DNA from 4 places in the Geminocystis herdmanii PCC 6308 genome. Region 2 is predicted to be linked to each of the others. Evidence: predicted binding sites of a transcription regulator. Region 2 holds the regulator's gene; each other region holds the start of a gene.
What was found. Region 2 encodes NtcA, which controls nitrogen genes in cyanobacteria. Its sites were predicted from a motif close to TTTGTANCNNNNGNTACAAA; they were not measured.
Positions count from the first base shown of each region.

Region 1: a site for NtcA is predicted at 4,551-4,570, ahead of SYN6308_RS09295 (ammonium transporter). Genes of this name have one in related genera too.
Region 3: a site for NtcA is predicted at 2,936-2,955, ahead of glnA (type I glutamate--ammonia ligase). Genes of this name have one in related genera too.
Region 4: a site for NtcA is predicted at 4,959-4,978, ahead of SYN6308_RS16415 (ammonium transporter). Genes of this name have one in related genera too.

Region 1 is NZ_CM001775.1:1,843,858-1,851,767, forward strand. Features, by position in the region: gene SYN6308_RS09290 (Rne/Rng family ribonuclease) at 1-2,044, opposite strand, end outside; gene SYN6308_RS09295 (ammonium transporter) at 3,011-4,498, opposite strand; gene SYN6308_RS09300 (hypothetical protein) at 4,720-6,315, opposite strand; gene SYN6308_RS22215 (hypothetical protein) at 6,559-7,146, shown strand; gene SYN6308_RS23350 (pentapeptide repeat-containing protein) at 7,395-7,910, shown strand, end outside.
Region 2 is NZ_CM001775.1:1,539,597-1,547,506, forward strand. Features, by position in the region: gene SYN6308_RS07840 (Cof-type HAD-IIB family hydrolase) at 1-745, opposite strand, end outside; gene SYN6308_RS07845 (DUF6825 family protein) at 975-1,295, shown strand; gene ntcA (global nitrogen regulator NtcA) at 1,357-2,034, opposite strand; gene fabI (enoyl-ACP reductase FabI) at 2,191-2,976, shown strand; gene SYN6308_RS07860 (M3 family metallopeptidase) at 3,299-5,371, opposite strand; gene SYN6308_RS07865 (isochorismate synthase) at 5,547-6,953, opposite strand; gene menA (2-carboxy-1,4-naphthoquinone phytyltransferase) at 7,244-7,910, shown strand, end outside.
Region 3 is NZ_CM001775.1:4,149,253-4,157,162, reverse strand. Features, by position in the region: gene SYN6308_RS20685 (M1 family metallopeptidase) at 61-2,643, opposite strand; gene glnA (type I glutamate--ammonia ligase) at 3,031-4,452, shown strand; gene SYN6308_RS20675 (Npun_F5749 family FMN-dependent PPOX-type flavoprotein) at 4,528-5,115, opposite strand; gene SYN6308_RS20670 (16S rRNA (cytosine(967)-C(5))-methyltransferase) at 5,273-6,613, shown strand; gene SYN6308_RS20665 (tellurite resistance TerB family protein) at 6,618-7,037, shown strand; gene SYN6308_RS20660 (cobalt-precorrin-6A reductase) at 7,347-7,910, opposite strand, start outside.
Region 4 is NZ_CM001775.1:3,265,028-3,272,937, forward strand. Features, by position in the region: gene SYN6308_RS16400 (glutamine synthetase III family protein) at 1-1,099, opposite strand, end outside; gene SYN6308_RS16405 (hypothetical protein) at 1,265-1,579, opposite strand; gene cruG (2'-O-glycosyltransferase CruG) at 1,896-3,065, opposite strand; gene SYN6308_RS16415 (ammonium transporter) at 3,328-4,830, opposite strand; gene SYN6308_RS16420 (mechanosensitive ion channel family protein) at 5,066-6,664, shown strand; gene SYN6308_RS16425 (pentapeptide repeat-containing protein) at 6,915-7,751, shown strand.

The DNA.
Region 1 (7,910 bases), 300 kb from region 2:
CTTCTTTAATTAAAGCCTCTGTAATAGTTTCAGGTTCAGAAATCAGACTTTGGTAAGGCTCAAAATCTGTACTTACCTCATCTTTTTCTTCCTCCTCTGTGTCTAAATCTAAATTCTGAGAAATCATCGGTGCTTCTTCCTCAGAATCATTGTCCATTTCCACACTGCTATAAATTATGGCATCATCATCAGTATCTGGAGACACCAAATTAGCGATCGCATCTAATAAAGGAGATTTTGATTCTTCCTCATCATCAAGAACATAATTTTCTGTATCTTCAAATATATCTGTTTGATTAGTGTCTTTTTCATCATTAGGAGATTTCACATACACCATCAGTGCTTTTGGATCTTTAAATTCTTGCTCTAAACGCAATATCGGAGAAACCCCCATTAAAGCATAAATTTCTTGTTCTACTTCTGTCATCTCTACCACCACCTTCTCTAACTTACTCTCATCTCGATTATGACGAGGCAATACTCCACGTTCTTTTTTAGTTTCACGAGAAGGAGTTATTCGTTCGCGCTGTGAGGTTTCACGTTCGGGCTTAACCTCAGCTTCCGTTAAATTATTAGTAGTTGACACTAACATCCCTTCATCTTTCAAGGGAGTTTCACGGCGACGACGGCGACGACGAGCTGCACCATTTTGATCTTGGTAACTAGGATGATTAATTAATTCCGTATCCTCTAAATCATTAGTATAATCTTCTCCAAGAATAATTTTGTCCTCAAGAATTGGTTTATCCTGATTTTTATTGGCAATAATTGGAGTGTAATAATTAGAAGGTAAAGGATCAACATCATGATGACCGGGTAAATGGGCGACTAATCCTGATCCGTTGCAGTGGGAGCAAGGTTGTCCAAATAATTCATAAATATTTTTACCCTGACGTTTACGGGTTAACTCCACTAATCCTAACTCTGACAATTGAGCAATTTGAGGTCGAGCTTTATCGGTTTTCAGTACTCTATTAAAATGTTCTAGTAACTTCAATTTATCTCGACGAGAATCCATATCAATGAAGTCCACCACAATCACACCGCCAATATTACGCAACTTCAATTGACGAGCAATTTCGATGGCAGCCTCGTAATTAGTCCATAATACTGTTTCCCTAGAAGTCGCCGAATGGGTAAACGAACCAGAGTTAACATCAATCACCGTTAACGCTTCTGTCGGTTCAATAATAACATAACCCCCAGAAGGCAATTCTACCCTTGACTTCAACGCCTCTTTGATAGCCGCATTCACTCGGAAAAAATCTAAAATCGGTGTAGCTTCTTGATGGGCATTGATCAAAATCCCCTCTGGTGAGAGTCCAGCCCCCCAATTCATTAACTGTTTTTTCACCCTTTTTACACTATCTTCCGAGTCCACCACAATACGATTAACTTCATCAGTGTACATATCTCGTAGCACTCTCTGAATGAAATCATCATCTCGATTTAATAAAGCTGGAGGACTGATATAGTTAGCTTCCTGCTGTATTTTGTCCCACTGTTTTTGTAATAAGTCTAAATCTTCAATAATTGCCTCTTCCGCCGTTCCTTCCGCCTCAGTTCGCACTAATAATCCCATTCCTGATGGTTTGAGCAAAATAGCTAAAGCGCGTAATCGATTACGTTCATTATCATTTTTGATGCGACGAGATAAACTAACCCCTTTACCATAGGGCATCAAGACTAAATAACGACCGGGAAGACTAATATTTCCCGTCAAACGAGGACCTTTAGAGCCTGTCGGCTCTTTCATTACTTGCACTAATACTTTTTGTTGAGGTGACAGTAATTCTGTAATCGCACCTGCGGTTTTTCTTAGACGTAAAGGACCTAAATCTGTTACATGAATAAAACCATTTTTTTCTGCATCACCAATATTAACAAAAGCCGCATCTATCCCTGAAATGACGTTTTCTACTGTCCCTAAATAAATATCTCCTACCTGTTGATTGCCTGTGGCAACTACTAATTCTTGAATTTGATCTTCAGCAAATACCGCTGCGATATGGTGTTTTTCTGCAATAATAATTTGTTTTGGCATTCAATTCCCTCAAAAAATTTGATAATAGTTTAGTGTGTGTGCCTTCGTTATTTATGGCTTTTGGAAAAATACCTATGATTTCTATGCTCAAACTACGTTTAAAAAAATAAGTAGTTTGAGTAAAACATGGTTTTATTAAATAGATTTAGAATTATTTTTAAGAACAAATAGAGCTTGTGATTTTGTTTAAGACTTTCAGTAATAACCGATTCCTAATTATTTCTATAAAGTGCGGAATTTTATGAAGATAAAAAATTTTTTAGTAATTTATGGAGGCTAGACTTATCAAAATTAAAGCCATTTAATCTCACTCCGAAAGCATCTATTCATGGACAGCATGACTTGAATATACTTAAGTCAAGTATGATTTAAAATTAATTTTATCTTAGGTACAATTCCGAGGAACACATTCTGAAATCTTGTCTTAATATTTTTAGTCTCTATTTCTTCTTTTTCGATCGATCACTTTTATTACAACCAAAAAATTATACTCCCAACGATAGGATTATTTTGGGGTTTGTCATAATTACTTTTTATTTAAGTCATAGAAAGTAACTTATCATTATTTTATAATACTTCCTTAAAAGGAATATGTGTTTTATATTCATGGAGTACCGGAAAATAATTATTGTAGTCAAACAAATATTTTAATCAAGACTATCGGGACTATATTATCCGTAAACGTCAAATAAAGTTTTTTTCAGAATAATTGCAATTATAACAAAAAACGCACTAATAGACAATTAACAATTAACAATTAACAATTAACACCTTATCCACCTGTCCCCCTATTCACCTGTCCACCTGTCCACCTGTCCCCCTATTCACCTGTCCACCTGTCCACCTGTCCACCTGTCCACCTGTCCACCTATTCACCTGTCCACCTGTCCACCTGTCCACCTGTCCACCTGTCCACCTGTCCCCCTGTCCACCTATCCACCTATCCCCCTATTCACCTGTCTTTTTTTAATTTTCGATCGTCGGAAGGATAGTTCCCATTTCTCCTTCTAATTCTAAGAAGCCACTATAAGCCTCCATACCATGTTCACCAATATCTAAACCTAAATATTCTTCTTCTTGAGATACTCTTAAGCCTAGGGTTACTTTCAGTAAGTTCCAAAATAGAATACTAAAAACGATCATTGTAATACCAACTGATACAATACCTAGTAATTGCGCGCCTAATAAGTTAAAGTTGCCACTACTAAATAAACCTGATATATTTTCATTTTCTGTGATGATGGAATCGGCAAATAATCCTACGGCGATCGTACCCCAAATACCATTCACTAAATGTACAGACACAGCTCCTACAGGATCATCGATTTTGAGACTATCGAGGAAATACACCGCAAAAACCACTAAGATTCCACCGAAAGCACCAATTAAAATAGCACTAGAGTAACTAACCATAGAACACCCGGCGGTGATGGCAACTAATCCTGATAAGATACCGTTAATTGTCAAGGATAAATCAGGTTTTCCTGCCAAAATCCAACTGCTAATAGTGGCGGTGATAGCACCAGAGGCGGCGGCTAAATTGGTTACAACTGCAATATAAGCAATATCTTCTCCTACTGCCATAGTAGAGCCGGGGTTGAAGCCAAACCAACCAATCCAGAGAATGAAACAGCCAAGGGTGGCGATACTTAAATTATGTCCGGGTAAGGGCATTATACCCCCTCCTGCTTGATATTTTCCCAGTCTAGGTCCTAAAATCATTGCTCCTGTTAAAGCACACCACCCCCCTACAGAATGCACTGCGGTTGAACCGGCGAAATCTTGAAAACCTATTTTCGATAACCAACCGCCTCCCCAAATCCAATGACCAATAATTGGGTATGCGATCGCAACTAGAAAAATACTAAACAGCACAAAATCAATAAATTTTATTCTTTCTGCTACTGCACCCGATACGATGGTAGCAGCAGTACCAGCGAAAGCTACTTGAAATAGAAATTTAGCGGATAGGGGTACACCAGCCCAATTCAAAGCACCATAAACTCCCTCATAGGCATCCCCTATGGCTGGACTATTATCAGTACCATTTAAGAAAAATCCTTGTAAACCAATAAAGCCGTTACCATCTCCAAACATTAAGCCAAAACCTAATACCCAAAATGCGATCGTAGATACAGCGAAAACAATCAAATTTTTTGATAACATATTAACGGCATTTTTGCGACGACAAAAACCCGTTTCTAACATGGCAAAACCTGCATTCATCAAGATTACTAAGACGGAGGCTAAAACTACCCATAAAGTATCTAAACCAACTTTTAATTCTCCTGTAATAGTTTGCAAATCTTTAGCTGTATCTTGAGCATAAACGGCATAACTAGAACTTAATAAAAGAATGGCACTTAAAACAACACAACCTTGCCAACTGTAGGATTGTTTAATTTTCTTAATAATTATATTGAGTCTTTTTTGATTTGTTCTAATTTTTAGCATTATCCTCGCCTAAATTTTGACTTCCACATTATAAAGTCTATAGAAAATTTTTTTAGCATCAATTTTTACAAATATTTAATTAAGTTAAAACTCATTAACTTATAGATTTTTAGATTAGTAGAAAACGAATAAAATTTTTAGCTGTTTGTTGCCTTTTGCCTTTTGTCTGTTGCCTACCTTTATCTTTCAATTTAGAAGTGTCCTAATTTAATTATTGTGTTCTAAATGCGTGTATTATAAATCATAATTAATTGTCTTTGGGGATTATATACTTCTACCATAATTTGATATTTTGTACTTATATATTGATAATTTTTTTCAACTTGCTCAATGTGGGTATTTATCTGTTGTTTTTGTTGATCATTATTGGTTAAACTGTTAAGACTTGATAGTTTAGATATTTTTTGTAAATATTCTTGATTTAAAAAGATTTTAACGGTATTTGGTTCTACACTATAGCTACACTTTAACTCGCTATTATTGCAGATAGTATCTAATTCGGCTTTAATTTCTTGTTTAACAAGGGCTTTTTTTAGTTGTGATTTAGCTGTTTCTAGTTGTTTATTAGTACTGGTTTCTAAATTTTTAGCTTCTTGGGCGGTGAAGGTTTCGGGAGCAATTTTTTTTAATTCTTTTAAAGCATTTTCCCATGCAGAAACTGCTTTTGTCCATTGATTATTTTTTTGTGATTCTAAGGCTTCGTTGATATTTTTTTTTGCTTGATTTTTAATATTGAGAGCATTTTTTTCTTTGGTAATTTGTTTTTGTATTTCCATTAAATTGAGGAGATAACTATTTAAAAGGGTTTCTTTTTCTTGATAGGCTTTCGTTAAGGGTTCGATCGATTCTACTTGTTTTATTGCAGTCTGCCAACTTTTTTCAATATTTTCTAAGTCTGTTAAACTGCTAATTTCTTTTTGTTTATTTTCTATAGTTGTAGCTAAGTTTTGAGCATTAATTAAATTTTCTTGTCCTTGTTTTTCTCTGCTAATATTATTATCAGCAATGGTTAGTTGATTTTGATAAAGATTTAATTTTTCGTTTTTAAAGTTGGCTAAAATATCGATATTTAAACTATTCATAAGTTCGATCGATTCCTGCCAAAAACCTTTAATTCTAATCCATTCATCCAGAGATAAAGGAAGATTTTGAGTTAAATTTGTTGAGTCTTTTTCTAACTGTAAAGCACCCAAGACATTATCTAATTGACTAACTTTCTTATCATATTTTTCTATAAAAGAAGTGGCTTCTTCATGGTATTTTGACCAACGGGGAATTCTTTTTAACTCATTAATTTCTAATATTAAGCCTAGTTGTAAAGCCTTGATATTTTCTTCCGTTAAATTTTGATAATTAGCTTCAAATTGATTAGAAATTGATGTCTCTGTTTCAGTAATAACGCTACATTCTCCTAACACACAAGGGCGAGTAAAATAGTAAAAAATTCCGATAATACCTAAGGAGATTCCTCCTAAAAGAGAGACAATAAACCCAACAGAAAAATTTTGAGAGCTATAATATTTTTTTTGCTTAATATCTTCTAAATTATGTTCAATACTGTTGTAATAAATTTCATTGGCATCATTAATATTGCGAATCAAAAAGTTATCCACAATCTGATATTCTTCTAAGGTGTCTTTGATTCGATCGATCACTTCCGTAATAGATTCACTAATTAAAATGACTAAGTAATTATCTTCCTTAAAACAGTCAATTTCAATTCGGTCGAGATTATCAAACTCACCATTAATTATCTCATGAAATTTATGGTTTAAAGTTTCACAATCAAGGTTGTCACCAATAGCAGTTTTAATCATAGTGAATTTCACAAACAGTTAGTATAAAAATCTTATTTTCGGAGGAAATTGTCATTTTAGAGGATAATTTAATTAGATAATTATATAGCACGATCGTCTGAGCATCATCTGAAAACATTAAAAATTATTAAAAACCTAATCATTACCAGACAATGAGTTAGCTAAGACACATTTAACTTAAGTAGATTATTTAATTCTCATCATCGTTAAAGTTACCATAAAATAAAGTTCGATCGAAATACCATGAATAAAAAAATCACTTGGCAGACAAAATCCGAAAATCCCCATAACCTCACCAATTTACAATTAATTAGTCAATGGTGGTCAAATCTTGGTACAAAACCAGTAAAATTAGCCCAAAGATTAATTCCCACCAGTGGCAACCTTGACGATATAAATTGGGAAACCCAAAGATTTGACGAAGAATTTACCCTCGACTCACCTCAACTAAGAGGCATCACCCTTTATGGCAAGAAACAAGGAGAAGAAAAAGAATTTGGTTACACCCCCCATAAAATAGAATTAGATGCAGATTTTCACCAATTAGACATATATCTTCAATCTCAATCCAATCTCATCATTCGCTTTACCACAAATATTATCCAATATCCCACCCTATCCCTATCAGAAGTAGAAATAGTCAGTAATCCATCAGGAAAAAATCATGTAATTCTCCTGAGAAATCATGAACAAAAAATGGACATTACTTTTAATTTAAACCCCAATCAACAACTATATTTACTCTCTCAATTAGCCAAAACTTTAAAACACAATCCTCAAATTAATATTTCACCAGAAACCTTAGAAGAATTAATTACATTGTCAAAATAGATTTTGTAAAATTTAATAAATAAAATACTATCAATTTTCAAGAAACTAGGTAAATAGACTCATTCCTTAGTAGAATTGATAGTAAAATTTATTTTTCCCAAATATAATTATCAGAATTATGTATTGATAATAACATTTTATATAAAAGATTACAAAACTGTAGAAAATCTCCACAAAATCTCCACAATTTTTTCTTAAATTAGAGTTAAATCAAAGATAACAATAATTGAAAAGCTGAGGTAAAACCTATGAATAACTTAATCAAAGAAATTAATCAGCGTTACCTCTTAGGGGAAAGAAATTTTCATAGTCACAATTGGTCTAACATTAATCTACAAGGAATTAATTTAAGCGGAGTTAATTTAAAAAATAGTGATTTAAGTTTTGTTAATTTTGAGAATGCTAATTTAGAAAATGCTAATCTCAGTAAATGTAACTTAAAAGGTGCTAACTTAAAAGGTGCTAATTTAAAAAATGCTATTTTAGATGAAAGTGATTTAAGTTTTTCTAAACTCCATCAAGCTAACTTAAATAATGTTCATGGTAAAAAAGTTAATTTTCGTCAAGCTCATCTCAATAATGCTAGTCTCGAAAAAGCCTATTTAAGTTGTGCTAATTTTACCCAAGCCTCTCTCAATAATTGCAATCTATCCCATGGTAATATGCGTAAAGCTGAATTAAAAAACGCATTTTTAACCGGTGCTAATTTAACTCAAACCTATATGGGCGAATCTAATATAACGGGTACTTGTTTTACTTCTGCG
Region 2 (7,910 bases):
CTTTGACTTCTTGGGGTGCGTCTCCCATAGCGACACTAAAACCAGCATATTTTAACATAGTTAAATCATTAAAATTATCACCAATAGTCATAATTTCTGCCCTAGAATATCCTAATATTTTCTCTGTTAAATACTGCACCGCCATACCTTTATTCACCCCAGTATCGGTGACTTCCAGATAAATGGGGTTAGACTGAGTTAAAAATACTTCTTCTTCATGATAGATGTTTTTTAATTCTGTTAACATTTGAGTAATTAAATCAGAATCTAGGCTTGATGCTAAAATTTTTGTGGGATTTTCTTGCAAAAGACTATTAAAATTTTCTACTAAATTAGCAGGAGTTCCAGATCGATCGACATAATATTCAGTATTTTTAGTTATTTTTTCTACATATAATTTATCATCAAAATAAAGATGAATTTCTATATCATGTTCTATTTGTTTATCCTTAAAATAAGAGATTATTTCTTTAGCGATATTGTGATTAACCGGCTTATGTAATAATATTTCTGAAGTCTCAGGATTCTGTATCCAAGCACCATTATAGCCAATAATAGGTAAGTTAGCCTCTATTTCTTCATGAAATCTTAAAGCTGAACTATACATTCTTCCTGTGGCTAATCCGACTTTTATGCCCCTATTTTTTACTTGATTAATGGCTTTTTTAACTCGATCGTTCACATGATTAGACTTACCTGAAATTGTACCGTCAATGTCTAAAATTAATACTTTAATATTTTTCATTTTATTTTATATTAATAGTTATTTTTTTATAGAATAGTCATTTTTTGAAGAGATTGCTTCGTTACCTCGCAATGACATTTTTATTAGTTTGTAGTAAGGATTTTAACCCTTCTTAAACCAAATATGGTCGAAGTCTATTATATGAGTTACTGAGTCTAAAAGATTATTTTTTACATAAATGGCTGAGGATTGCTATAATTTATTCAAGAATCATTAAGAAATATTACCAATGAGTAACCCCCTAAACGAAGCATTTATTTTTGGAAAAGCCTTTGCCGAAGTTTTTACCGAAAAGGTTGAGGATAGTTTAACAAATCTTCTCAGTGATATTGGTAAGTTTGACACTGAAACTAGGGAAAGATTAAAGGAATTTGCCCAAGAAGTCAAAAACAGGGCGGAAGCGACTAAACAAAGTTCTTCTAATCCTAATACTACCATTACTGTGGAAGCTGACAGTTCGATCGATCTACAGGAGTTATTAGACGAGTTACGTTCAGAAATTGCTCGTTTAAAAGCAGAATTGAACAATTATCGCCAAAAACAACCATAGTAATGGAGAATGGATAATTGAAAATTGAGAATTATCCAGTATCTATATCTACTATCGGATATTAGGCGAATTGTTGACTTAAAGCGACAGGATTATGCACAGTAATTTTTTTCTTGGTAATAGAAATCATGCCGTCTTGTCTTAATTCTCCCAGTAATCTTGTAACTGTCACCCGTGTTGAACCAATGGCTTCGGCGATGGCTTGATGAGATAACTTGAGATCGATCGTGATACCATTAAGGCTAGGAATACCAAAATCTCGACATAGTATCAACAAGAAACTAACCAAACGGGAAGCCATATCACGATGTGCAAGGGTTTCAATCATTAATTCTGTTTGTAAAATACGAGACGACAGCCCCTGCAACATCAGTCGTGATAATTCAGGATTATCTCTTAACGATCGTTGAAAATGCTCAATGGGTGCTGATAATAATTCTACAGGAGTGAAAGCCACCGCATGATAAAATCGATCGGACTTTTGTCCTGTAATTAAGGAGAGTACGCCAAAAATACTATTTTCTCTCAGTAAAGCAACAGTAATTTCTTCCCCAGCTTCATACACTCGTGACAATTTGACAGCACCCTTCATTAAAAAATATACCCTTTCGGCGGGATCTCCAGGGAAAAAAATCGTTTTACCACGCTCAAATCTTTCTATCACAGGAGTATAAATTCCTGCACCAATTTGACGAAATACGGACGCTAAAGGTTGCTCTTGAGTTGATACTGATTGCATAGGGGATAGTTACTGAATAATATTTAAGGTTCGATCGTACAAAGGACACTTTTTATAAGAAGATAAGTAATTGTAAACTAGATAACTATCAATAACGTAATTAGTTTAATCAATTACTGTCAGATATTACAGAAAATTAAAGAAAAAATCAAGAATATGTTAGATTTAACAAACAAAAATGCCCTTGTCACTGGTATTGCTAATAATAAATCGATCGCATGGGGTATCGCTCAACAACTACATAAAGCAGGAGCAAATATTGGAGTCACCTACCTCCCCGATGAAAAAGGAAGATTTGAGAAAAAAGTAGGAGAATTAGTTGCCCCCTTAAACCCTAGTGTTTTTCTACCCTGTAACGTACAAGATGATGCTCAAATTGATGAAACCTTTGCTCAAATCAAAGAAAAATGGGGACATATTGATATTTTAATTCACTGTTTAGCTTTTGCTCAAAAAGACGACTTAGCAGGAGATTTTAGTAACACTTCCCGTGATGGTTTTAAAACCGCCCTCGATATTAGTGCCTATTCTCTCACCCGTTTAGTACAATCCGCTAAACCCATAATGGCTTCTGGTGGTAGTGTTTTAACTCTAAGTTATTTAGGAGGAGTTAAAGTTATTCCCAACTATAACGTTATGGGTATTGCTAAATCTGCCTTAGAAATGAGTGTGCGTTATCTTGCCTCAGAATTGGGTAGTCAAAATGTAAGAGTCAACGCTATATCTGCTGGTCCTATTCGTACCCTTGCATCTTCAGCCGTTGGGGGAATTTTAGACATGATTCACCATGTAGAAGCCGTTGCACCGTTAAAACGTACAGTAACTCAAATAGAAGTGGGCAACACCGCCGCCTTTTTGTGCAGTGATTTAGCCAGTGGTATTACAGGACAAATTATTTATGTCGATGCAGGTTATGAAATTATGGGCATGACTCAGGGATAATACCTCAGTGAACCATAAAGAAAATGATGAAAACTAGACAGGTGGACAGGTGGACAAGTGGACAGGGAGAAAAATTCTTAATATTTGATGTACTTTTGAGAGAATTTTATTCATTCACAAAAAATATAATCTTCCTGTCTGCCTGTCTGCCTGTCTTCCAAGTCAGCCCTCATCTATCCTTATTGATTTTTTATGTTCAATTCTTTGATCGAATTATATAATCTTCTGAAAATTACACCTGAAACCTGCCCTTATCAGACATTCTTGCATCGAACTGAGGTGAACTCAGGTTAAAATGAAAGACTCTGATAGACTAGATTATTTATGCAGTTAACAAACCACTATGTTGAAGTAAAGGTTTCGTGTCGGGTTGTCTGCCTCGAAATTGAGTGAAAATTTCCATGGGCGATCGACTTCCTCCTAATGCTAAAATAGTGTCTCGGAAACGTTTGCCCACTTCAATAATAGCGTTTTCGTTTTCTAAACCTACTTCTTCAAAAGCAGAAAAAGCATCGGCACTAAGCACCTCCGCCCATTTATAACTGTAGTAACCTGCGGAATAACCTCCAGCAAAAATATGTCCAAAACTACACAAAAACTCATCCTCTGGTAAAGGTGGTATTACTGTAGTTGTTTTGGCAATTCGATCGCGCACTTGGTGAGGAGTTTCACCACTATTAGGGTTATAACGGGAATGCAACTCTAAATCGAGGAGGCTAAAAGATAATTGACGCAACATACCAGAACCACTCATGTAATTTTTAGAGGCTAACAATTTTTCGTAATAGTGATAAGGTAAAGTTTCCCCCGTCTCATAATGTTTTGCCATACCAAAGAGGGTATTTTTTTCTAAACACCAATTTTCCATAAACTGACTAGGCAACTCCACCGCATCCCATTCCACATTATTGATACCAGAAGCGCCAATATAGTCAATTTTAGTCAACATATGTTGTAAACCATGACCAAATTCATGGAATAAAGTCTCAACTTCTCCAAAAGTCATCAAACTAGGTTTGTCATCAATAGGAGGAGTTTGATTACAGGTAAGATAGGCAACGGGAAGACGGGTGATAACCTTGCCATTTGCCTCAAATTTTGCCCTACCTAAACAGTCATCCATCCACGCGCCACCTCTTTTTTCCGAAGGGCGCGAATAGGCATCAAGATAAAAATGGGCAATAACCTCATTATTTTCATCGGCAACTTGAAAATATCGAACATCCTCATGCCAAACAGGCGCTTCTCCATCAGCAGGAGTAATTTTAATACCAAAAATCCGTTTTGCTAAACCAAATAAACCCTCTAAAACTTCATTTAAAGGAAAATAAGGGCGTAATTCTTCTTCTGTGAAATTAAACTTAGTTTCCCTCTGTTTTTCTGCCCAATAACTCACATCCCAAGGATTTAAGTTATCAACTTGAGCAAATTCTTTTAACTCTTTTAACTCTTGTTGCGCAGCAGTATAACTGACAACTCGCAATTCTTCCAAGAGTTTTTCCACGGTTTCCACACTATCCGCCATTTTTTTGGCAAGGCTAACTTGGGCATAATTTTTATAGCCTAAAATGTGAGCTAATTCTTGTTTTAAGCTCAAAATCTTGATAATTAAGGGATTATTGTCAAATTCTCCGCTTCCAGCACGGGTTACATAAGCTCGATAAATTTTTTCTCTTAAATCCCCTCTCTTACTAAATTTTAAGAAAGGGCCAAAACTAGGATAATCTAAGGTTATCACCCAAGGACCATTTTCGGGAGTCGCATCTTCATCTCCCTCACTTCGGGCAGTTTGAGCGGATAAACTGAGTAAACTGGCGGGTAAGCCATCTATTTCTTCGGGAGTTGTTAGGCGTAATTTAAAGGCTTTGGTAGAATCAAGGACATTATTCGAGAATTTAGTCGATAATTCAGCTAATTCTAAGTAAATTTCGTTAAAACGCTCTTTTTTCTCTCCTTCTAAGGCAACTCCCGATAATTGAGCTTCTTTGATGGCAGATTCGATAATTCTTTGTTGCGCCGACTCGAAACTATGCCATTCGTCACTATTCCTAATCTTGACAAACCCTTCGTATAATGTCTTACTTTGAGTTAATTTGTTACTAAATTGTACTAACTGGGGTTGTACTGTTTCATAGGCTGTACGCAATTCTGGGCTATTTTTTACTCCCATGAGATGCCCAATGATTCCCCAACTCCAGCGCAGTCTTTCTTCAATATGATTTAAAGGCACAACTAAACCTTTCCATGTGGGTTTAAAATCGGCTTCTAAGTGCCTTAATTCTATGTCTAATTCCGTTAATAATTGTTCGATCGCTGGTACGATATGATTAGGCTCGATGTCTTTAAATGGAGGTAATCCTTCCCCGATTAATAACGGATTGCTTACGGTAGTCATTCTTAATTTCTCAATTTTCAATAGTTATTTTCTATAATATTCTAACGATTCAATCAATAAAAATTTAATCGATTTGCTCAAGCTATTGTAATTGTTAATACTAACTCCTAACTCCTAACTCCTAACTCCTCTCTCCTCCCTTTATAAAAATACTTTTTTAACAACCTCTCACTACCTATATTAAAGCCTGTAAAAGAGCTTGAAATTTCAGCTTAATTTCGATCAATTCTTGTTCAGGTTTTGAACCCTCAACTATTCCAGCACCCGCAAATAAACGGGCGTAATTACCTTTAATTAAAGCCGATCGAATCCCCACCACAAATTCACAATTTCCTTGCCTATTTAGCCATCCTATAGGGGCAGAATATAAGGCTCGATCGAACTTTTCTAAGGCTTGAATTTCTGTACAAGCTATATCTGTGGGAATACCAGCCACAGCAGGAGTTGGATGTAATTTTTCAATAATTTCTAAAGGGTTTAAATCAGTATTTATTTGAGCATTAATAGGAGTCCATAAATGTTGAATATTAGATAACTTTAATAATTTTAATGTAGATTTTCTCGGACTTAATCCCATAGTTAATAATTGATTAAAAATAAAATCACTAACTATTTGATGTTCCCTTTTTTCCTTCTCACTATCTAATAATTTATTGCCGATATAATTATCATCTTCCTCATTTTTTCCTCTGGGTGCAGAACCTGCTAAAGCATCACTAATTATGGTATTATCTTTAATAGAAAGTAGTCTTTCTGGACTTGCACCGATAAAATGTTCTTGGTTTTGATTGCTGATGGAAAATACATAACAATCAGGATAATTTTTTCTTAAATTATTCAAAGATTTAATAATATTAAAATTCTTATTAGTTTTTACTTCTAAACTATGGGCAACTACTATTTTTGTGAGTTTTTTCGTGTGAATTGCCTCTAATCCTAGATTCACTTTATCGATAAAAGATTGATATTGATCTTCTGCTAAACTATAATGTAAAGTATTTTTTTCTTCCGTAAAATTTTGATAACTAGAGATTATTTTTTGACTAAAATTATTATTTATATATTGTTTAATTAAATTGATATTTTCTGGGTTATTATAAGTGTTGATTGTTAAAGTATAAATATTATCTTTTTTTAGTAGTTGAATAGCAGGTAAAAATATTGTAGCGAGGGGGAAAGAATGAGAGAGATTATGATAAGAATTAAAAAAACTAAAGTAAGAAAAAAAATAAGCCTGATCATTAGCTAATTTTTGACGGGTTTCGGTGATAAACTTTTGACATAAAGAAAACCTATTATCATCTTCTTTTAGACTATGATTAATCGTCAAACTTTTTAAAGCACTAATAGCCACGATCGATTCTTGTTTTCGTTGATTTTCCCAATAGAAAGAAAGTTGATTTTCTTCCTTCATCACCGAGAAAAAAATCAGACTATCAAGAGGATCAATATTAAAAGAAAAAGAAATAATATCGGGATTTTGATGACTGTTATTAACGTTTTTTTGAGAAGATAAAAAAATTAATTCTTTTAAAATTTTAGTATAATCTAAAAGATGAAATTGAGAAGGAATTACGGGCATAAATAATAATAAATAGTGAATAGTGAATAGTTAATAACGACTTTTCTCTCTATAAAATTTATCATAATTCCAAGAGAATAATTGACAATCAACAATCAAAGATAGACAATGAGGAACTAACAATTATTCATTATTCATTAGACCTCTTGCACAATAAAAAGTAAAATCTGTATTTAGGGTGAAAAATGTTAATTTTTTAACTCATTACTTATTATTCATTACTCATTACTCGACTTCCGCAAGAAGTCTATTATCAATTCCCTAATCCCTATCATATCGAATTAGAGATCATGACTATAACCGAACAGGCAAAATCATCAAATATCAATACATCCCCTAGCAAAAATAAACTTTGGTTTGCCGCCATAAAACCTCCCATGTACACTGTCGCAGTTATTCCCATTGGTTTTGGCACGGCTTTAGCCTATGGTGAAACGGGAATATTTCATCTTAATATTTTCTTGACTTTCTTACTCTCAGGAATTTTCATTATTGCATGGTTAAATCTCAGTAACGATGTTTTTGACTCTGATACGGGAATAGACGTAAATAAAGCTCATTCAGTAGTAAATCTGACAGGAAATCGTAACCTAATCTTCTGGATTAGTATCGGCTTTTTATTATTGGGTTTAGGGGGAATTTTGTTAATAAATTATTGGCTCAAGGATTGGACTGTGTTATGGTTAATTATCGCTAGTTGTGCATTAGGTTACACTTATCAAGGACCTCCTTTTCGTTTTGGTTATTTAGGTTTAGGGGAAATAATCTGTTTTGTCACTTTTGGACCTATGGCGATCGCATCTGCTTATTATAGTCAAGCTCAATCTTTTTCAGCATCATCTCTTTGGGCATCAACTATCATTGGTATATCCACATCCATCATCCTTTTTTGTTCTCATTTTCATCAAGTTACCGATGACATTACCGCAGGAAAAAAATCTCCCATAGTCAGATTAG
Region 3 (7,910 bases), 1.7 Mb from region 2:
TTGATAAGTTTTTAATTCTCAATTCTCAATTCTCCATTCTCAATTCTCCATTCTCCATTCTTAATTGTTTGTTGTTTCTAATTTAGCGAGACGGCTTTGTAAGTCTTGGTTTTCCTCTTTTAACTTATCCATAGCTTGTTGTAAGTCTTTCATCGTCTTATCTTTACCTAGTTTACCTCTTACTCCATTAATTGCCTCCTCGGCACGTCTTTTCACTCTACCATCAGGGGTGCTATCCGCTAAATTTGTTAATAGAGCGATAGCTTGAGAGTCTTCTATTTGCCCTAAACCGCCGATTAATGACATTTGAGTCAAAAAGAAGGTATCTGACATCAGAGACTCGAATTTTTCGAGGATAAAGGTTAGTTTATCAGATTTTTGTCCTTTAGCGATCGAGCCTAAGCTACGAATTGCCGTCAGGCGCAGGGGTTGAGGAGTACCCAAAATGGTATATTTAGCGATGATGTCAACGGCTTTTTCGTTGGTTTTGAGGTGACTTAAAGCGGTAATAGCGCTCGATCGAATTACCTCATTCCAACCGCTTTTTTCTGTTAAAATTTCCTCAAGGAGAGTAATAACTTCTTCTTCTTTATCTTCAAGGCTACCAGTGGTTAACTTCCCTAAACCGTTGATAGCAGACGACTCCACATAGTAACTAGCATCACCGTTGATGACGATATTTTTCAAAGCGTTGTAACTGGCTTCGTTTTTGTGGTGGGTTAAGGCTTCCACTATGGCTTTTCTGACTTTAGGATTTGTGTCGTTAAGGTGGTTAATTAAGACTTCCATTGCCTGATTTAGCTTAATTTTGCCCAATTGTTTGACAATTTCGACTTTTACTCCCCAAAATCTCTCGTTTTCAAGGGCATACTCTAAGGCTTTTACTGCTTCTAAGTTACCTTTTTTACCAATAGCCATCGTAGCATAAATGCGAGAAATCACATCAGGATCATGATTTAACTGATTTTTTAATTCACTAAATCCGTATTCTAATTTAACAGTTTTTAAGTGATAATTACCGACATCAAAAGAGATAAAATCGGGCTTCTCTTGTAAGGGAAAATAAAAAATTTGCTCCAGTTGATTAAGTTTGAGAGAAACTGTATTTAAAACAGGCTTTTCTCCTTCTTTAAGATAACCAAAAGCGAAGGGTATTTTTAAATCGAATAAGTCGATAAATTTACCATCTTTTTCTTTAGCTTGAGTTTGCTTAATCTTTACTATGGCTAACTTACTATCACTATCCCAACTATAATTAATATTAAAATCTGGATGCCCTCCCCTAAAGACATATTGATCAAAAAGAGGACTTAAATTATAACCTGTTGATTCTTCGATCGAGCGTAATAAATCAATAGTTTCGACAGTTTTATGGGCATTTTTATTAATAAAACTATGAATAAATTTATCAAATAACTCCTCTCCCAAAATCCCCCTAATCATGTGATAAACACAAGCACCTTTTTCGTACAAATGTCGATCGTACAATTCAATAGCTTCTCTGTAAACATTGGTAACAATAGGACGGCGATAACGGGAAGAATCCTCCTGAAAATAATTTCTTGCCTCCCCTAGTAAATAATAAGCGCCCTCGTCTTTACCGTATTCGTATTCAGTCCATAATACTTCTGCATAGGAAGCCGCTCCCTCTTTAATCCATGCGTGACTCCAATGTTTAATTACCACTAAATCCCCAAACCATTGATGCGCCAACTCGTGAGCAACTAAACTCTCGGTGTTGCGGTTATCAAGGGAGGCTTTTTCATCGAGGAGACATCGATCGGTTAGGATGGTAGTTGAAGTATTTTCCATACCGCCGAAAATAAAGTCATCGACACAGACTTGAGCATATTTAGAATAGGGGTAAGAATAACCGTATTTTTGAGAGAAAAATTCAATCATTTTTGGAGTTTTACCCATGCTAATTTTAGCTTCGGTTTCTTTGCCTTTTTCCACATAATAATTAACGGGGATGTCTTGCCATTTATCCTCAATTTCCGCAAATTTTCCTACTGCTAACGTCATTAAATAAGTGGGATGCACTTGGAATTGCAACCAATGATAAATTTTTTTACCGTCTTTTTCTTCTGTCTTAAATAACTCGCCATTGGAGATAGCAATATAATCTGAGGGTACTGTTATTTTTATTTCTGATGTTGCCAATTGCCCCGGATAGTCGAAACAAGGAAACCAGTATCTCGAATCTTCGTCTTCTCCTTGTGTCCACACTTGGGAGGGTTTATTTGGGTAATGTTCATCGGGGGCGATAAAGTATAAGCCTCGTTGGGGTTTTTCTTTGCTATACTCGATCGAAATCTTTAAATCCTTATCGGTTGTGGCTTCTGATAGGTTTATAGTCAGGATTTCCCCATCATAATTAAAAGATTGACTAATATTATCCACTAAAACGGCGCTAATAGTCAAGTCCACTGCATCTAAATTTAATTGTTTGATGTTCGATCGAACAGGAGTTAGGGTTATAGTGCAAGTACCGCCGAAACTTTGATTGTCTATATCTAAAGCTAAATCAAGGGCGATATGTCCTACTTGTCCTGCTCGATCGGGATTATAATGGGGTTTAGCACCGGGTAACTCAAAACTTTTCTTTTCTTCTGCATCGAAATAGTGTTGTAAATGATTCATCTTTTCTGTGATTAATGATCTTTAAGATAATTTTAACTGACGTTACGCACTCATTTATATGTTAAATTTTAATAGGTTTCATCGGTATCAGGTAAAGATTTCTCGAACATTGATTAATTAATATAAAGAATTTAAAATAAGAAAATCAATTAAGATATATTTTTTGTGAATTCTTTAACCTAATACCTAACACTGGATACTTGTCACTTTTATACCACCGAAACTTTATATTAAACTCAGGTGACACCTGACACCTGACACCTGCAATCAACAACTGAGGTGATTTGAAGATTATGTATCAATAGCTACAAAACAAAGATAAATCTATCCTTAGCATTAAGTGTTTGAGTGGTTAAATAAATAAAGTAAGTAAAGGAGAAATAGTTAATGCCTAGTACCCCCCAAGAAGTCTTGAAAATGATTCAAGATCAAAAAATTAAAATTATTGACCTAAAATTTATTGATACTCCCGGTATATGGCAACATTGTTCATTTTATTATGATCAAATCGATGAAAACTCTTTCATTGAAGGTGTAGCTTTTGATGGTTCAAGTATTCGTGGTTGGAAAGCCATTAATGACTCAGATATGTGTATGGTACCCGATCCTAACACCGCATGGATCGATCCTTTCTATGCTGAACCTACTTTGAGTATGATTTGTCGTATCAAAGAACCTCGTACGGGTGAATGGTATTCGAGAGACCCTCGTAGTATTGCGGCTAAAGCTGTAGAATATTTAGCCTCTAGTGGTATCGGTGACACTGTTTATATTGGACCCGAAGCCGAATTTTTCATCTTTGATGATGTTCGTTTTGATCAAACTGAAAACAAAGGTTACTACTATGTGGACAGTGTGGAAGGACGTTGGAACTCTGGTAGAGTAGAAGAAGGTGGAAACTTAGGTTATAAACCGGGTTACAAGCAAGGTTATTTCCCCGTTGCACCTACGGATACAACCCAAGATATTCGTACAGAAATGCTCTTAACTATGGCAGAATGTGGAGTACCCATCGAAAAACATCACCATGAAGTGGCAACGGGTGGACAAAATGAATTAGGTATTAAATTTTCTACCCTCGTGGAAGCGGCAGACTATTTAATGACTTATAAATATGTCATCAAAAACGTAGCGAAAAAATACGGCAAAACTGTGACTTTTATGCCTAAACCTTTATTTAATGATAATGGTTCTGGTATGCACACTCACCAATCTATCTGGAATAACGGTGTACCTTTATTCGCTGGTGACAAATACGCTGGTTTAAGTCAAATGGCTTTATGGTATATTGGTGGTATCATCAGACACGCTCCTGCTCTTTTAGCATTAACTAATCCTACCACTAACTCCTACAAACGCTTAGTTCCGGGTTTTGAAGCTCCTGTAAACTTAGCTTACTCTCAAGGAAATCGATCGGCTTCTATCCGTATTCCTTTATCGGGTAGTAACCCCAAAGCGAAACGTATTGAGTTCCGTTGTCCTGATGCTACAAGCAATCCTTACTTAGCATTTGCCGCCATGTTATGTGCTGGTATCGATGGTATTAAGAATCAAATCGATCCGGGTGAGCCTTTTGACGTGGACATTTACGACTTATCTCCTGAAGAATTAAGCAAAATTCCTTCCACTCCCGGCTCATTAGAAGCGGCTTTAGAAGCCTTAGAAAAAGATCATGGTTTCTTAACGGATTGTGGTGTATTTACTACAGACTTTATCGAAAACTGGATTGAGTATAAGCTAGATAACGAGGTTAACCCTATGCGTCTTCGTCCTCATCCTTACGAGTTTTCTTTATACTACGATTGTTAAGTAAGCGTTGCCTCATAGTTTTTTAATGGGGGAAGGTATTAGGTTTTAGGTGTTAGGTTAAAGCATTGAAAAAAACTAAGGATTAACTTTTTTCATGTGCCATTTTTCCTCATTATCCATCTCGTAAATATGACGATTTTGTGGATTGCCTTTTAATTCTAAATGATCCACAATTTCAGGATTTAATAATAATAAGCAAAAATTTTCTATCGGTTTTTCCTCATCAATATCTACCGTAGGAATCTCACTATTTTCGATCGATAATTCTCTAGGATTTTCCCAATAAAATTGTTCTTTTCCTGCTAAACTTAGTTTTTGCCATATTTTTTGACGTTCTTTTAGCAACTCTTGATTATCGTCATGGGCGGTGATTATTTCTATTTTTCCTGTTATTCTAAATTGTTCTCTTGTTTTGGCAAAATACCAACAAATTTCACCGTAGGAATTATGACTTAAATCTTCTATTTTTTGACTGCGAATATCTGTAATTATTTCTAGTTTATTACTATTATCTAAAAAGCCTCTAAAAACTACCATTCTATTGGCAGGATAACCTGTTTTTGTGACGGTAGCTAAAGCAAAATAACGACTGAATAGGTTGGAACGATTTTTGTGTAGTGCTTTTTGTAAATAAGTTCTCCAAGGTGCAATATTTTTTGACATAATTAAGAATTAAGAATTAAGAATTAAGAATTAAGAATTAAGAATTAAGAATTAAGAATTAAGAATTAAGAATTAAGAATTAAGAATTAAGAATTAAGAATTAAGAATTAGAATTAAAATAACGTCTATTTCGTTACTCACTATAACATCTTTTTTTATGAATAATTCCCGTCAATTGGCTTTTCAGGCTTTACAAAATATCTATCAACAAAAGGCTTATACTGATATTGCTTTGGAAAGAGTTTTGAGTAATTCTTCTATTTCTGCTTTCGATCGACATCTAGTGTCAGAATTGGTGTATGGTATCGTCAGGCGTAAACGTACTTTAGATAGTCTGATTAATCAATTAGCTACAAAAAAGGCATCTCAACAACCTTTAAACCTGCGTATAATTTTACAAATAGGGTTATATCAATTACGGTATCTGGATAAAATTCCTGAGTCGGCGGCGGTGAATACTAGCGTTGATTTAGCTAAAAATAATGGGTTGTCGAAATTATCAGGGGTGATAAATGGTATCCTTCGATCGTACCTTAGATTATCAGAAAAAGAAGACCCTTTAATTTTACCTGATGATTTTATTCCCCGTTTAGGGGTGAAATATAGTTTTCCCGATTGGTTAGTTGCTCTTTTTATCGAACAATTTAATGTGAAACAAACGAGAAAGTTATTAGAATGGTATAACCAAATTCCTAGTATTGATTTAAGAGTTAATACCTTAAAAATTTCGAGGGAAAACTTACAGGAAATATTATTAAATAATGGTATAGAAACCAGTTTTTTACCTCATCTTCCGCAAGGTTTAAGACTGACAAAATCCGCAGGAAATATCACTCAATTAGACTGTTTTAAAGAGGGTTTATTTACAATTCAAGATGGTAGTGCGCAACTTGTCGCCCATTTTCTTAATCCTCAACCCCATGAAACTATTATCGATGCTTGTGCCGCACCGGGGGGGAAAACTACTCATATAGCGGAGTTAATGGGGGATACTGGTAATATTATAGGGTTCGATCGATCTCTTTCAAGATTAAAAAAAGTTACGGAGAATGTAGAAAGATTACAACTAAAATCTATCCAAGTGGAAGAAGCAGATAGTAGCGAGTTGACGACATGGGAAAATAAAGCAGATAGAGTATTAGTGGATGTACCCTGTTCAGGGTTAGGTACATTACATAAAAATCCTGATATTCGTTGGCGCAAAAAACCAGAGGAGATAAAACCTTTAACAGAATTACAGCTTAAAATGCTGGAAAATTCGGCAAAATGGGTTAAAAATGGCGGTGTATTAGTTTATTCTACTTGTACTTTAAATAAAAGTGAAAATGAGGATATTATTAATCAGTTTTTAGCAAAAAATCCCTCATGGCAATTAGCCGACAAAAATAATGATTCAATGTCGAATTTTTCGATACCATCAAAGGGGATAGTAAAAATATTTCCACCGATAGATGATATGGATGGTTTTTTCATGGCTAAATTAATTAAAGGAAACTAACATTATGACAACTCAAAATCAAACTAAATTATTGGTAAAAATTTTAGTAGGTACAGCATGGATTGATGGTATTATTCAACCTGAAGAAAGAAAATATTTACAAAAAGTCGTAGGGGAAAATAACCTTAGTGATGACGCTGAAATTAAGTCTTTGCTATCGGAAATCAAGCCTGTTAATCCGCCTCAATGTTATGAATGGTTAGAGGAATATTTAGGCAACAATCCCACTATCAAAGATTATGAAAAATTATTTGAAAATATTAGTGCGTTAATTTATAGTGATGGTGATGTGGATATGCAAGAGGCGAAACTATTAAATCATTTAGAAAATTTAGACCCTAATACTTTAACTAAAAAATCAATGCTTGATCAAATTTTAAATTCAGTTAAGCAATTATATCAAAAAGCGATCGCAAACAATTAGGGTGTGATGAAAAAGTATTTTGATGGGGAGAGGTGTTAGGTTAAATAATTAGGGTTTGCCTCATAGTCTTTATCGATTAGGGAGATAGGAGTTAGGAGACAGGAGATAGGAGAAATACTGAAACATCAAGGTTTTGATGCTGTTAATAGATAGAATAAGTATAGTTGTATTTTAAAAAATAAGGTTAAAAGTGTTGAATTTTTGAATAAAAATCCTTAAAACTGCACACTTTTTGGTGAATGTATTATGTCTAAACCTTTGATTTTTATAGCTTTCTGATTTATTCAGCAAACCCTAATTATTGAAAATTTAATTTTTGGATAAATCTAATAAGGATGCAAGAAAAGTATTAACTTCTTCTATATTATTTATAACCAAAGGATAGTCTATTTTTGGTCTTTCAATGACGATAAGGGGAATATTTAATTCTTGGGAAATTTTCTGTTTGATGTCTTCTCCTCCGGGTTTTCCTCCTGCTTTGGTAACAACGATGTCAATATTCCACATTTGCCATAGGGCTTTTTCTAATTCGGGAGAAATGGGGGGACGAAGTGCTATAATTCGATCGCAGGAAAAATTAGCTTCATAGGCTAGGTTAATAGACTCTGGATAGGGTAGGATTCGGGCGTAAAGGGTAGCCTTAGGATGATAATTGCGGAATAGATGTAAAAATTTAGCTCCAATGGTTAATAATACTCTTTTATGGTGGAGAGGAGAGTTTTCTTTAAGGAGGGATTCCAAAGAGGAAATAGAGGAAAGGGAGGTGGATTGTGTTATATTCGGGCGCTCATATCGTAAATAGGGTAATGATAATTCTTGACAGTGTTTAATTACTGTGTGCGAGATATTGACAGCAAAAGGATGAGAGGCATC
Region 4 (7,910 bases), 1.7 Mb from region 2:
TATCACCCGGGTCTAGTAAGTTACCTTGTGTAGCATTACCTACCGACCAGTTAACGTGTTTTCCTGAACCGTTAATACCTGCAAAGGGTTTTTCATGGAGTAAACAGATAAAACCATGTTTTTTTGCCATTTTGCGTAAAATGGTCATGGTTAACTGTTGATGATCTGTTGCTACGTTTGCTGCTTCAAAGAAGGGAGCTAATTCAAATTGTCCGGGAGCAACTTCATTATGGCGAGTTTTGGCAGGAATTCCTAAGCGATACATGGATTCTTCCACATCCTGCATGAACACTTGTACTCTTTCAGGAATTGCTCCGAAGTAGTGATCATCAAATTCTTGTCCTTTAGCGGAGGGTTTACCAAATAAGGTTCTTCCTGCTAATAATAAATCTGGGCGACTATGAGCAAAATTGGCATCTACTAAGAAGTATTCTTGTTCTGCTCCACAACTGGAGTTAACGGGAGCTATCTCTTTATGTCCTAATAATTTTAAGACTTTACGAGCCGCTTTATTCATAGCTGCATTCGATCGAAGTAGGGGAGTTTTCTTATCTAGGGCTTCTCCTGTCCAAGAAACAAATACCGTAGGGATACAAAGGGTTACGCCATTATCAGTTTCCATAACATAGGCTGGGCTGGTGACATCCCATGCCGTATAGCCTCTGGCTTCAAAGGTCGATCGAATCCCCCCATTAGGAAAAGATGAGCCATCGGGTTCGCCTTTTACCAATACTTTACCTGCAAACTCAGAAATAACCGAACCGTCACCCTGTACGGAGACAAAACCGTCATGTTTTTCTGCTGTAGAGTTAGTAAGAGGATAGAAAACGTGGGCGTAGTAAAGGGCTTTTTTGGAAATTGCCCAGTCTCTCATGGCTGTTGCTACCACATCGGCAATAGACACATCAAGAGGTTCACCTGTTTGAATGGTTTTTTTCAGAGATTTGAAAATATCTTTAGGGAGACACTCTTGCATCTTGCTAAGAGTAAAAACATCTTTTGCCCACATATCCTCTAACCGTTTGGGAGTGTTAAAGGGCTTGATTTCTCTATTGGTAATTTGGTTAATGGCTTGAACCCGTGAATTATTTCCGCTCATAGTTACTTTTTTAAAGATAATCTTTAATTGTAATTACTTAAGGGTTTTTTAAAAGTCCACAAAGAACAATTTTCTCCCAATTTATTCGTGAGCTAGTTTGCATCTAAGTAGAGTTTGATACGAAAATATTGGATAAGGGAAGGTTTCAGTTAGTAGATTTTAGGTTTAATTTAATTGATGATTATTTAATTTAATGATTTGTGTATCAGGAAATTTGAGAATAAGTTCCCATTCTCCTCCTAATTCAGTTATCATACGGGTTAAATTTTCTAGGGTAAGATGTTGTTTTAAATCAGCCGATTTTTTTGAAAAATAGGAGTATTCATTTTCACTTTCTATAATGTTTTCCGAAGAAATTTCTAGTCGTTGACGAAGCTCGTCAATGATTTGCATTTCTTGTAACAATTCTTGAGTTTTAGCTTCAATTTTTGCTCGTCTTTCAGGTGACAGTTTATTCATTTCATCATCAAAACTAATCATTGATTTTCCTCCGTAGACTTTTCAGCAAACCCTACTTAATACCTCAGTTCGACATAAAGAAAATGATGAAAACTAGACAGGTAGACAAGTGGACAAGTGGACAGGTAGAAAAATTCCCAATATTTGTGGGTTTTAAAAATAATTTTATTGACTCAAAAAAACACAATCCTCCTGTCTGCCTGTCTGCCTGTCTTCCAAGTCAGTCCTCACCTATTTTTATATCGAACTCAGGTACTTAATAGACTTCTCCAAAAAAGATTTTTTATTGGCTCGTAGTAAGGGCTTCAGCCCTCATTTTAGCAATTAATGGAGATGTCTAATAGTTTCTGCCTCGCCATTGACGGGGTTTTTGCGTAGCTGATAAAAAGATTCTTACTACTGCGAAAATATCGGCGGTAGGGGAGAGTAAAAAGAATAATTCCCTCGGTGATTTCGTAAATTGATAGGAAGGGGCGATCGCACCTAATAAGGCAAAACGGATTAATAGTAAAATACAATTAAGGATATATAACAAGTAAAAACTGAGAAAATCTAACTGAGAACAGAAGAAAAAGCCTATAAGCACGATCGAAAAGGGTAAAGCCTGAATTAAAGCTAAAAAGCCACATTCTGCCCATAACTGAGCTTTTGAACCTGCATCCTTGAGATCGATCGATCTTCCCCATTCACGCCAAGTTTCTTCTAAACCCTCATACATTCTCACTTTGATCACTTTTGCACCATCAGCAAAACCCACCTTATAACCTAAACTGGCGATATAACGAGCCAAAGTCACATCATCACAAAAAGAATTAGAAGCAAAACTATAACCGTCTATAGCTTCTAAAACCTTGCGTTTAATTAAAAAACATTGTCCATTCGCCATCACCGTTTCCGCACTTTTTGCATCGACTCCTGACGACTCAAAACGATAAAGCAAAGTCATTAACAAAGCAGGTTGTAACCACCATTCTCCAGCACCCTTGAGAATAAATTGAGGAGAAAGAGACACCACATCATAATTATGTGCATTCGCAAAATTTATCAAACTGGGAATTAAGCCTTTTTGGGGTTGAGTATCTGCATCTATGCCTAAAATCCATTCACTGGTTTCTGAACTATTTAAAAATCCATTATGTAATGCCCAAGGTCTGCCCACCCAATTATTAGATAAGGGGGGATCGGTGACAAGACGAATACGAGGATCAGTTTTTGAGGCTTCTATTACTTTATCTCTTGTACCATCTTGGGAGTTACTATCGACAATAATAATTTCTTTGACTTCGTAACTTTGACGGGTAATGCCTTCTAGCATTTTATCAATTCGATCGACCTCATTGAGAGTGGGTACAATCACACTAACTTTAGCTAACAAAGAAGGATCAGCAGATTCAGGTTTTAAAGGAGGAAATCGAGTTGCCCCCCTAAATAATCGACTCAGAAGAATAAAAAAACAAACACTTTGAAAGAGTAATAAAACGAAACAAATAATCGCATTGGTTATCATTGCGTAAAAAAAGACTAATTTTAAGTCAATTTTAAACTTAAATCTTCAAAACAAGCAAAAAAAACCCGTCTTCTAAGAGACAGGATTAACTGAGTTATTGATTGTAATGGACGCAAACCTTAATGGACGCAAACCTTAATGGACGCAAACCTTAATGGACGCAAACTTTAATGGACGCAAACTTTAATGGACGCAAACTTTAATGGACGCAAACTTTAATGGACGCAAACCTTGCGTCCCTACAACCTAACTGCTTTTGTAACTATAATTCAATGCCAGAACTAACTTCTCCAACGCTAGAGCCAAAGCCTCCAGCAAGAATGTCAGCTTCTTTGACAAATCCGCTATAGGCTTCCATACCGTGTTCGGAAATGTCTAAACCTTTCACTTCTTCCTCAACATGAACTCTAATACCTACAGTAGCTTTGAGAGCATACCAAAAGATAGTGCTAACAACAACAGTAAAACCACCCACGGTTAAAACACCGATTAATTGGGTGAAGAAACTATGACCATTTACACTAAAAATACCTACGGCTAAAGTTCCCCAAATACCACAGACTAAGTGAACAGAAGTTGCACCAACAGGATCATCAATTTTTAAAACTTTATCAAAAAATCCTACGGCAAAAACCACAATGACACCAGCAATAGCACCAATAATAATAGCACCGAAATAAGTTACATCAGCACAACCTGCGGTGATACCCACTAAACCAGCTAAAACACCGTTAATAATCATGGATAAGTCTGGTTTACCATCCTTTGCCCAAGATGTCGCAGTAGCTGTAATACTACCTGCCGCTGCGGCTAAGTTGGTAGTAAGAGCAATATAGGGTACGTTTGCAGTAGCAGCTAACTCAGAACCGGGGTTAAAACCAAACCAGCCAATCCAAAGGATTAAACATCCTAAAGTCGCAATACTCATATTATGACCGGGTATAGCATTTACTTTACCATCGCTGGAATATTTACCTTGACGGGGTCCTAAAATGGAAGCCCCCATTAAGGCTGCCCAACCACCGACAGAGTGAACTACGGTTGAACCTGCAAAATCCTTAAATCCCATTTCCGCTAACCAACCGCCATCCCATACCCAATGTCCAGTAATGGGATAAGCAATTCCGATTAATAGTACACTGAAAATTAAAAAGGCATCAAATCTAATTCTTTCGGCTACCGCACCAGATACGATCGTGGCAGCAGTGGCGGCGAAAGCTAATTGGAAAAAGAAAGAGATAGACTCAGGTACTTTTGTCAAAGTTTTCACTTCAACTTCTACTCCTTCAACCATGGTTTTGGTTATTTCAAAGGCTTCTGAGTCACTGTAAGGGAGACTGCTACCATTGAAAAAGAAACCATCTAAACCGATAAAACCGTTACCGTTACCGTACATTAAACCATAACCGATCGCCCAATAAACAATAGAGGCGATACCAAAGACGATTAAGTTTTTAGCAAGGATATTAACAGCATTTTTTTGACGGCAAAAACCCGCTTCTAGCATGGCAAAACCCGCATTCATGAACACAACTAAAATACCTGCTATCAATAAGAAAACAGAATCTAAAACGATTTTTAATTGCCCTACATCTTCGGGTTGTCCAAATCCTTGTGCCATTGCGGCGCTATTCCACACCATAATAATAATGGCGGTTAAGGGAATACAGGCTAACTGATAAGGAGAAAATAAATTTCTAACACGAGCTATAGAATTAAGTATAAAACTACCTTGATCGTTCGATCGAGATACTTTGTTATTCATTTTTTTTGACATCATCACCATGAATTTTTATTGGTATAGATTTGCACCAAAACTACATAGAAATTGAGGATTTAATCTCTTAAGTCTTCAATTAACTGTTAAATATTGTTATGTTTTAACTAATCTTTTCTGTATCCAAAAATACAATTAAGCAGTGAATAATGAATAGTGAATAATGAATAGTTTTTAATTTTGCATTTTCAATTCTTAATTCTCAATTCTCAATTCTTAAAATATGTTTCAAGAATATTGGTTTAATCTTTCTCCTCCCATTCAATCTATTCTTTTTCACTTAGGATTTTTAAGTATCGGATTTATAGTTATTTATCTTATTTTATTTTTTATTTTACGTCCTCTCTTTCGTCAGTTAGAACAAGATATTGCTTTAGTGACTCTCAATGTATCGGGGTATCCTCTTCTAAGTATATTTACAGTACTTAATCTTAAATTCACTTTGAGAGATTTGGAGTTGGTAGAAGATAAAAATATCCTGCAAACTATCCTCACGGTGACGGTAATTATTATTGTTAGTTATTGGTTGGTATCACTTTTAAAGCAAGTAATTATCTACTATCTCAAACAATATACTCAACAAACAGAAGTGATGTGGGATGATGTTTTATTACCTTTGGTAGAAGCTGTTATTCCTGTTATTATCTTTTTATTGGGTGGTGTTTTCTCTTTAAAAACCTTTGGGGTGGATTTAACGGGAATTTGGGTGACATTGGGAGGGGCTACTTTTATTATTGGTTTTGCCTTAAAAGATATTCTCGCTAATTTTTTTAGTGGTATCGTGTTGTTGATTGATACTCCTTTTCAATTTGGAGATGTTTTACGATTGGAAGATGGCTCGATCGGAATGTTATCTCGTATCGGTGTGAGGGTGACACAAATTTATTTATTTGATAGTCATTGTGATGTTTATATCCCTAATAGTATCTTACAAAATCAAAATATTACTAATTTAAGTCGTCCTACTTCTTATTTTTACTATTCCAGTACTTTAGAAATTCCTGCTTCTGAATATGAGTTGGAATATCTGCAAAAAATCATTACTGAAGTTGTCCTTGCTCATCCTGATACTTTAGCTAATATTGAACAAAAATTGAGTTTGATCGATCGATACTACCTAGATAATGAATCTTCTGTTCATGGGAAGCAACAACAGGAAATCGGGAAATTAAGACTATTAGCGGAACAACAAGTTAACGAAAAACTAGAGGAAATCGAATATTCTTTAGAAGCCTTAGTGGTGACATTACAATTCGCCGAAAAGGGTGGTTTAACCTCTGAAGAAATTGCTAATATTATCCAAGAATATCAACAAGTTCTTTCTTTAATCGGTTTTAATATTACGGAGGGAGATCAAGACATCTTTCTTAATGAATTTATCGAGTCTCAAGACTCAGAAGCCTTAATCGAGTTAGTTAAACAATGGTATCGTCTTTGGTTAAAAGACCCTAATTTGCAAGAAGAAGACCTTTATTTGATCCCCCAAGAATGGGATCGCAAAATTAATTTAATCAAAAAAAGAACCTATCGTTTATACCAAAAAATTATTAACCCTCAATTAGAAGAAACTCGATTAGATGATTATGTATTGGAATTGAGCGATTGGTTTAAGTCGAAATTTAAAGAAAGAAAAAAATGGCAAGACCCCCAAATTTGGATCACTGCATTAAATCATGATGAGGGTTTTCTGTATTATGAGTTTAAACTTAATTTTTTTGTGGATGATATTAAATTAGAATATGGCAAGAGGGGCGATCGAATCAGTAGTCAAATTTATCAAGAAATACTTAGGATCATCAAACCCTCCATAAATCCTCAATAAAAATTTTTAATAAATAATATTTATTTTTGATGTTTTCTCTGTATAAATACTCAACAAAAATAATTATTTATAAGATGTTTAAAGTTTAGCAAACTTTTGTTAAAAAAAATACCCTTTTTGTCATGAATCCCGTTAAAATTAAAGAAAGATAAAAAAATCATTAAGAAAAGTAAACATTAAAAAATTCTTTTATAAACTTAAAAATTAAGAATCTTAAATCAACATAATTTAGATAAAAGGAAATAATAAGATGCTGGTAAATAACTACAATACTGATATTAAAGCTCAATACGGTCAAGGGGAAAGAGATTTTCCTAAAATGCAGTTGAGAAGAATTGATTTAAGAAATAGTAACTTAAAAGGCATTAATCTACAAGGTTCTGATCTAAGTTATGCTGATTTAAGAGATACTGATTTGAGCAATGCTAATTTAAGCCATTGTTACTTAAATGAGGCTAATTTAAGTGGTGCGAATTTAACAGGGGCGAATTTAACAGGTGCTTATCTCATCAAAGCCTATTTAACTAAAACGAGTTTTAAAAAAGCTATTCTTAAAGAAACCTATTTTACGGGGAGTTTCCTCACCAAAGCTAATTTCATGAAAGCCGATTTATCAGGAGCTTTTTTGAATGGAGCTCACTTAAATGGTGCTATTTTTCAGGGGGCATCATACGACAATACTACTCGGTTCGATCGATGTTTTGATCCTGCTACCCTAGGGATGACTTTACTTTCATCTTTTCAAGCATCCGCCAGTAAAAAAATTACTATTGCCCAAGTTATTAGTAATTTTGAATCGATCGCCAGTATCACAGGTTGTTATTTAGGTGGCATGATAACCGCTAAAAACTTTAACGAAAGTCGTCCTGACATCGAATGGCTACAACAATTTTCTATGGATAGACAAGGAAAAATAAGTTTTACAGGTACATTAAACCATCAAGCCACCATGATGCAATTAAAATGGTTAGAAAAATGGACTAACGCTTTCATCAAAAAAAGCTCTATCATTATTCAAGATTTACCTAATATCATTGAAGAAAAACACTTAACCGTTGATTATTTAATTAAAAATAATGTAGCGTAAAATTGATTAATGAATAATAGACATCAATTTTCGCAGGTTGGGGGATTGGGGAATTGGGGGATTGAGGATATTTCCCCCTAACACCCTAACAGCCTAACATTCGAGACATTATCTGACTTGCCAACTATTTTTTCGCTCACCCTACCCCAAATGTGATCG